Regions from separate parts of the Brevibacillus sp. FIR094 genome, predicted to be linked through region 1. Evidence: a T-box and tRNA genes for the amino acid it is inferred to sense, from the RefSeq annotation. Region 1 holds a T-box; the other holds one or more tRNA genes.
The links. A T-box is a leader RNA that pairs with one kind of tRNA and senses whether it is charged. The one in region 1 lies ahead of tyrS (tyrosine--tRNA ligase), so its partner is inferred to be a tRNA-Tyr.

Region 1 (4,426 bases):
AAACGAAATGGGGAATCCAAATGGTTGAACTGCATAATATCACGATTACTACCAAAAAAGACGGCAGGCCTCTCATTCAAAATTTGCAACTGACCCTGCAACTCGGAGACAAGATTGCCATCATCGGGGAAGAGGGAAATGGAAAAAGCAGTTTGTTAAAATTGATTTACGCGGAACAAATGATTGCCGAGTATTGCACATTTGAAGGAAAAGTGTTGAGAAACGAATGTTCCATGGGTTTTCTTTCACAGGAGCTATCGGACGAAGAAAAACAAATGACCATTGCTGACTTCTTTTCCGAAAATCAATGGAGCAAAGAACTGGTGAGAGCGATGGATGATCTCGGCATTCATGCATTGGATTCAGATAAAAAGATGGGTGTTCTGTCCGGTGGTGAGCGTTTCAAATACCGCTTTTTAAGTCTGTTGGCAAAGAATCCTGATGTTCTATTACTGGACGAACCTACGAATGATTTGGATATTCAAACGATGGAATGGCTGGAAGAATTTATCCAACAAACGGCTATTCCTGTCATATATGTATCGCATGACGAAACATTTATTGCGAATACAGCAAACGGTATTCTTCATATGGAACTGACGAAGCGCAAGCAAGTACCCAAATATACGTTTTCAAGAGAACCCTATGAAAATTACTTCGCGAATCGCGAGAGTCACTTGAACAAACAAGAGCAGATGGCCAGAAAACAAGCTTCTGATCATCGAAAGCAAATGGAGAAATGGCATGACGTTTGGAATAAGGCAGAACATCAACATCGGAATGTAGCCCGGTCAGACCCGCGACTGCAAAAGAAAATCAAGTCTCTGAAAAATCAAAAAGAGCGCATGGAGAAAGCGTCGGAAACGTTTCTAGAGGCACCAAGTGTAGAAGAAGCTAGCGAATTCCGATTTGATTCTGCTGTACATGTGCCCGGTAGTAAGCAAATCCTCGAATTTTCCTTGGAAGTACTGCAAATAGCGAACAAACAGCTAACGAAACAGATTCATCTATCGATCAAGGGCCCAGAAAAAGTCGCGATTATTGGGGAAAATGGGATCGGAAAAACGACATTGTTGAAAAAGATCATGGATGAGCTAGTCCAGCACTCGTCATTAAAGATCGGTTATATGCCCCAAAACTATGAAGACCGACTGGATTCAACGAAAACACCGATTGAATACTTGGAAAGAACCGGGAATAAAGATGCGATGACAAAAGCGTATACTCATTTAGGCAGTATGAAATTTACAAAAGAGGAGATGCATCAACCCATTAAAAACTTATCTGGGGGACAGAAAGCGAAATTGCTCCTGGTAAAAATGATTTTGGATCAGTGCGAAATATTAATACTGGATGAACCAACCCGAAACTTCAGTCCTTTGACGACTCCTGTTATGTGCCGCGCCTTAACGGCTTTTGACGGTGTGATTATCAGTATTTCGCATGATCGACGGTATTTGCATGAGGTCGCAACAACTGTTTATGAACTAACTTCCGATGGTCTCACGAAAATAAAATAAGGGATAGTGGCGGAATCATTGCTACATGGTTGACATTGCTATTTGAATTCAATATACTGACTTTAATTTCATATGAAACTTACGTTGAAAGAGCTCAGTAGCAGCTTATTCCCTGTTCTAGAAAGCCGGGGGTTGATGGAACCCGGTACACAATAAGCGAGCGAATTACACTCTGGAGTATCTCGGGTAATGCCGAGCGGAATCGCGAACGATAAATCGCTACGAGTGGCATGAATGGCCTGCGTTAACGCATGTGTCCATTGGTGCAAGTTGGGTGGTAACACGGTTATTCAATCGTCCCTATGTCTACAATAGACAAGGGACGATTTTTTATTTTTACCATAGGAGATTGAAGGAGTGTATGGCAGTGAATATTATCGACGAACTCGAATGGCGCGAAGCCATCAATCAGCAAACAGATGCAGAAGGGCTGCGAGAATTAACGAATGAAAAAGCAGTCTCGTTATATTGTGGTGTAGATCCAACAGGTGACAGTATGCATATCGGTCACTTGATTCCTTTCATGGTACTGAAACGCTTCCAGCTCGCTGGTCATCGTCCGGTCATTTTGATCGGTGGTGCAACAGGTACGATTGGCGATCCGAGCGGCCGTCAATCCGAGCGCTCTTTGCAAACACTGGAGCAAATTCAGGAGAACGTCGACAAACTCACCGCGCAGATGAAAAAGCTGTTCATTACAGAAGGCGACAACCAAATCCGTTTGGTGAACAACTACGACTGGACGCATAAAATCAATGTCATTGAATTTTTGCGGGATTACGGTAAAAACTTCAGCATCAATACGATGCTTGCCAAGGATGTTGTGTCGAGCAGACTGGATAGCGGAATTTCATTTACGGAGTTTTCCTACCAAATTCTGCAGTCGCTGGATTACCTGCATCTGTACAAACATGAAGATGTTCAGCTGCAAATCGGCGGTTCCGACCAATGGGGCAACATCACTAGCGGTCTCGATCTGATCCGCAAAAAAGAAGGATCAGAATCAAAAGCATTCGGTCTCACCATTCCTCTGATGCTGAAGGCAGATGGTACGAAATTCGGGAAGACAGCGGGAGGAGCCATCTGGCTTGATCCAAACAAAACAACACCATTCGAATTCTACCAATTCTGGGCGAATACCGATGACCGCGATGTTGTGAAATACTTGAAATACTTCACATTCCTCTCCAAAGAGGAAATTGAAGAGTTGGCTGAAAAAGTACAGACCGAGCCACATAAACGCGAGGCGCAAAAAGCGCTAGCTGAGGAAATGACGAGATTTGTGCATAGCGAGGAATTGCTGGAGCAGGCGAAGCGCATTACAGCAGCTCTGTTTACTGGTGATATTAAATCGCTATCGGCAGACGAGATCGAGCAAGGCTTCAAAGAAATGCCGACGTACGAATCTACCCTCGAAACGAAGAACATTGTCGACTGGCTCGTTGAGATTGGCATTGAGCCATCCAAGCGTCAAGCACGTGAGGATATTACAAAAGGCGCTATCTCCATGAATGGCGAGCGCGTTACCGATCTCGAACTGGAAGTAACGCCAAGTCTCGCTATCGGCGGACGCTTCATCATTATCCGCAAAGGCAAGAAAAACTACAGCTTGGTAAAATTGTCTCAATAGATGAAGGAATAAGAAGCTTCCCTAGAAACATGAAGGGAAGCTTCTTCTTATATTTGCATTACTTTCGTGTTTGACAGTCCTCCACCGTATGATTGTGGAAGGACATCGCATTGCGATCTAGACTGTAGCTGATAAAAGTCAGCAACGATGCCACGATCGCGACAATCGCACCAGCCCAGGAAACATCAATGAGTTCACGGTTTGTCGTAATAAATCCACCCAAAGCTGATCCGAGAGCGATCCCAACATTGACTGACACAGGAGTTAATGAGGAAGCCAAATCTCTGGCAGCCGGGAAATGTTTATCGGCCAAATCAATAAAGTACAATTGCATCGTGGAATTCATGATATAAACGACCAAGGCCATAAAGGATAAGCTGATGAATCCACCGAGAAGGGTATGGGACGAAAAATAAAGAGATGCGAGAATAACGGCTTGCATCAGATACACATACCGGAGCTTTCCAATCCCGTTGTGAGCGGCCAGTTTTCCACCAATCAACGTGCTAAAGATCGAAATGACCCCGTAGAGTAAAAATACGAGACTAATAGATTGGTTCGGTACGAAGAGCACTTCTTGCAGCAAAGGAGTTAAATACGTATATACTGTGTAGGTTGCTGCGATACTTAATGCCGGGATAAAAAACGCGATGATGATACGTCTATGGGTCAGTAACCCGATTTGTTTTTGCAAGGAACTCCTCGATCCCTTCAATCCTTTCGGGATGGTCGTTGCACTTGCAAGGAGTGAAATGACGCCTAGTAGAGCCGCAAACCAAAAGGCCATTTGCCAACCTCCCCATTGCCCAATAAATGTACCAAGTGGCACCCCAATAACGCTGGCGATCGTGAAGCCTGCAAAAATGATAGAAATAGCGGTTCCCCTTTTCTCAGCAGGCATCGTTTCACTGGCAACCGCCATGGCAAGTGCAATCAAAACCCCGGTCACAACAGCAGTCAAGATTCTGGAAACAAGAAGCAACATATACGTCTCGGATAGGGCAGTAAGTATATTCCCTGTAATAAAGATGCCGATCAATGTGAGCATGAGTGGATACTTGGCAAATCGACTAAAAATAGCGGTTAAGATCGGTGTACCGATGGCAAATGAAATGGCAAAGGCTGACACGAGAGATCCTACTGTTGAAATCGATATGCCCAACTCTGATGCCACATCACTAAGCAGCGAGATGATGACAAATTCACTCGTACCCAGAACGAAAGTTAATAGAAATAAGGTAAAAGTCAGGAACTGTTGCTGTCTGTTCAAAAGCTG
Region 2 (4,426 bases), on a different contig from region 1:
AACTGCGCCAGTTGTTAAGTCCAAAGCCATAGGGAAGGTTCATAAGTCGCTTGGAGAGAATTCTCCAGCGGCTTTTTCTATTTGTTGACAAGTATGACAAGGCCCATTTTGCAGGTGCATATCTTGATTTTGTATGCTTGCCTAAAGAGCGAGGGTGTTCTCCTTCATAGACTGGAGTGATCCAGGGCAAAGGGAGGAAAACGGATGGCCAAGGGCAAAAAGATCAAGAAGAAGAATTCGCGACAGCACCCCAATCAAGTACAGCTGAAGATCGTAACGTCCCATACATGTCAAGTATGCAAGAAGCAATGTGCACGAGGGTTGGCATATCTGGAACAGATGTCCCAGCCCGGCGCGATCGGCTTTGGTGTACCATGCATCCTTACTAAGCAAAAGCCATAGTTCGTCCTTTTCCATGTGCGGAATATGTGTTTTCGAGAGAGAGTCCCTTCGCGTGCGGATAGAAGGGATCCACAGCCTGCCTCCAATTTGGAGCTGCCTACGGGTGGCTCTTTTTCATTTTTCATGAGGAGATAGGGGTGGATAAATGTGACTAAAGTGGTTCAGTAGAGGGGAAGGATACGTGATACTGGTGATGCTTATTTGGCAAATAGGCAAGAAAACGTTTTTTAAAAGGCTCCCGAGTGCCAAGCTTGTATGCTGGCAGGTTTAACGGCTGTGTATTATACTGAAGGGACTGATGAAAGCAAGGGAAAGGGGCAAAAATGACATGCGTCCATTACAAATATCACCAGAGACGGCAGTCAAGCTGGCGGAAGCGCTTCAGGTACCCTTGGAACGTCTGATGCACATGCCGCAGCACATCTTGTTGCAAAAAATGATGGAGCTGGCTAATCAAGAAAAGGAAGCAAACGAAGCAGCGAATAAAAACCAAGAATAGGCGAGCGATACAAAAGGAGGAGAAAAGATGGGGGCAAACGTAGCACATAAATTCCGTACGGGGCTCAAGCCACAAGCGTTTGTGGAAAGCATGACAAAAAATCAGGATACATACCAAAACTGGTCGGATGCATTTTCATGGGAGGATGAACAAGACCGTGCGTTTTTTGCTTCGCTCCAGCATCGTGATGACCTCAGATGCTTGATTTTGGCTGCGGAATGGTGTGGAGATGTCGTTCGCAACCTGCCAGTCGTCTTGCATGCCTTGAAAGAAACAGACATGCCAGTGGAAATCATGGTGATGGAAGAACACCTCGATCTCATGGATGAGTTTCTCACGATGGGCGGTCGGGCGATCCCTGTTGTTATTTTCGCGGACACGGGTGGACATGTTCTGGCAAAATGGGGACCGAGACCGAAGCATGTCCAAGCTGTCATGACGGCGTTTAAACAGCAAAATCCGGACCGAAACGCACCAGATTATGAAGACAAAATCAAAGTGGCACGTGCCGAAATGCTCGAGCAGTATGGTGAAGGCACTGGCTACCAGCAAGTGATTGTCAAAGAACTGAGAGAGCTGCTTTCCTCGATCTAATCTATCACATCAATAATAGGCGGAGTCACGGCTCCGTCCATTTTCATGCAGAAGGGCTGAATAACATGTATTACTACGGGAATGAAACCATTATGTCTTTGGAGCAGGTGCTTCGTTTAAAGGCATCAGAAGTTCGAATTCTGGAGTGGGTACGTACCTACGAGTTTTTAGAAAACAGCTATGGGATTGATGAAGCCGTTCCCTACTTCTTGGAGATAAAATGTGAACAAGAGCAAGTGAAGATTCGCAAAAACCGTATACTAGACTTCCCGGAATACTCCTGTGAGGGAGAAGCAACATTTCAAGAAGTAGACGAAGCACTGCGCGTCTTTCACGAGTGGGCACAGGAGATCTTAGCGAAAAAAGAGAGTTAATCAAAAAAAATATTGACGTAAAAGAAAGTTCATGGTAGATTAATAAATGTCGCTTCTGGTTGAAGAGAGTAGACTCAGAAGATAGACAGCACATATGTGGGGAGATAGTGAAGTGGCTAAACACGGCAGACTGTAAATCTGCTCCCTCCGGGTTCGGCGGTTCGAATCCGTCTCTCCCCACCATTGATTTTCTATCGATGATGTGCTATTTTATTCATAGTTTCACATGCCGGTGTGGCGGAATGGCAGACGCGCGCGACTCAAAATCGTGAGGGAAACCGTGGGGGTTCAAGTCCCTTCACCGGCACCATATTAAAAACGAATGCACACTAACCATGATGTTTAAAGACACATGGAGGGTGTGCTTTTTTATTATACGAGAAAACAATTCAAACAGCGGCGAGTCTAAGACTTGATTTTTAGGTCTTAGGTCGCCGCTGTTTCATTTTTGGGGAACGAAAATAGCTAGCAAGCTTAAAAGTTCAATTCTGCAATCGTTTCACCAAACAGAACCATGCCATTTTTTTGAAATCCGAGTGAAGCGTAAAGGTTTTCGGCAGCTACGTTTGCTGGGGCATAACCAATGACAATTTTTTGACAATCGTCTTTTGCTTTCAGTATATCAATGACTTGCGAAATTGCAGCACGTCCGTAGCCTTCCCGTTGATACTTGGCATCAACTAAGAGTCTGTAAATCCAGTAGTTTCCATCGTCGGGGTCCAGCCCATACATGACAAAGCCAACCATCGTGTCCTCGTGGTATATGGCCAAAGGGACAAATGTAGTTTGAAACTTTGCTTCGGCGATGGAGTAGAGGTTCGGGGCAACAAAATCACTCTGTTCAGGAGTAGGTTCCAGTTCAATACACTCTTCCCAGTTTTCCAAGGTTACTTCACGAAGTGTCACAGACATCTAATCACATTCATCCTTCCGGTAGTTTTCTACCAATATATTACATTTTATCCTACGTGAAAAGGCAGACAAAATCAATAGTGAGTACAAATTTTTTCCATTTTTTGCGGCGCTAGAATAAGGAAAAAAAGATGGAATTCATTCAATTTTCAGAAATAACATTTTATGGAAAATTCATTTGACACTATAGAAGAGTCATCTATATAGTTGGTATTGGAAGTATTTGTAACTAAAAAGATTTTTTACCATGTTCGAATTGTGATTACATCTGCACAATTTCGAAAGGGGGGATATGCATTGCGCCAGGATAAGAAGCAATCGAAGATGGGATATCCTTTAAGTCATCCACAAAAGCGTATCTGGTATACGGAAAAATTACATCCACAGCTTCCTATCCATACCTTAGGGGGGGTGGTGCGGGTTCAAGGAAAGGTGAAACTGGAAGTACTGGAAGCGGCCATTCACCTGTTCGTTCAAAAGAACGATGCTTTACGACTCAACTATCAGGAAGAAGAAACAGTCCTTCAGTTTGTTGGAGAGTATGAACCGCAGCCATTGCAGGTCTTTGATTTTAGACAGGAACCGAATGCCTCTGATCGGTGCAGACAATTCCTTCAAGCTTTGTTTGCAAAGCCGTTTTCGATCGGACAGGAGCCTCTATTCTACTTTTGTCTGATTCAACTGAGTGACGAAGAAGCGGGATATTTTGTAAAGTTTCACCATTTGATTGCTGATGGTTGGTCCATCTCCATTATGACTGAACAAATTGCTCACTATTATGACACGTTGTTGGCTGGCGGTACCGTTCACGTAGGAGATGAACACGCTTATCAAGCATTTGTCGACAGGGAGCATGCCTATTCTCAGTCTGAGAGATTTGAAAAGGACAAGCGATACTGGCGGGACAAGTTTCAGAGCTTGCCTGTGATCACGACATTACAAAAGGCAACAGATACGAGCGAAGGCAAGCGCAAAGTCTATGCATTCAACCGTGAAGATTCGACAAGAATACGCCAGTTTGCAGACCAGATGAAATGCTCGCTTAATTCCTTGTTTGTAGCTCTCGTCAGTCTTTACCTTCAGCGTTGTACGAGGCAAGAAGAAATCGTGATCGGTACGCCTCTGTTAAACCGTTCAGGTAAAGTGGAGCGCAAAATATTCGGGATGTTCACCAGCACCATGCCATTTCGTCTGGCAGTTCCGATGGAAATGGATGCCTTCGATTATGTTAAACATGTCAACAGGGAATTGACTTCCTGTTTTTTTCATCAGAAATATCCATACGATTTGCTGGCTCAAGAATTGGAATTGAAGAAACATGGCTATGACAGCCTGTTTCAGATTTGTGTAAATTATTACAGCACGCAGCTGCCCTTCACCATTGGCGGGTATTCCGTAACGAATGAGGAGTTTTACAACGGTCACCAGCTGTATTCGCTCCAAGTAATTATCAGGGAATGGGCTACAGATGAACGATTGACGCTGGAAATGGATTATAAGATCGCCGAGTACACGGAAAATGATGTTGATCGAATCGCGGATCATCTTGTAAGGCTGCTCAATCAAATGATCGCGAATCCAGAAGTACCACTGTCCAATCTGAACTTCCTTGCTGACGAAGAGTTGGCACTACAACTTAAAACGT

Region 2: it has a tRNA-Tyr gene. The T-box ahead of tyrS (tyrosine--tRNA ligase) is inferred to sense a tRNA for this amino acid. The anticodon was not compared.

What each region holds. Positions count from the first base shown of each region.
Region 1 covers NZ_JBEAES010000003.1:180,621-185,046, forward strand. The annotation lists gene ACQ5DJ_RS03785 (ATP-binding cassette domain-containing protein) at 1-1,520, shown strand, start outside; T-box leader at 1,596-1,825, shown strand; gene tyrS (tyrosine--tRNA ligase) at 1,882-3,150, shown strand; gene ACQ5DJ_RS03795 (MFS transporter) at 3,209-4,420, opposite strand.
Region 2 covers NZ_JBEAES010000007.1:99,338-103,763, reverse strand. The annotation lists gene ACQ5DJ_RS07685 (TlpA family protein disulfide reductase) at 1-32, shown strand, start outside; gene ACQ5DJ_RS07680 (hypothetical protein) at 205-402, shown strand; gene ACQ5DJ_RS07675 (YycC family protein) at 731-901, shown strand; gene ACQ5DJ_RS07670 (thioredoxin family protein) at 929-1,495, shown strand; gene ACQ5DJ_RS07665 (hypothetical protein) at 1,561-1,869, shown strand; tRNA gene ACQ5DJ_RS07660 (tRNA-Tyr) at 1,968-2,052, shown strand; tRNA gene ACQ5DJ_RS07655 (tRNA-Leu) at 2,098-2,179, shown strand; gene edeQ (edeine self-resistance N-acetyltransferase EdeQ) at 2,344-2,781, opposite strand; gene edeP (edeine non-ribosomal peptide synthetase EdeP) at 3,079-4,426, shown strand, end outside.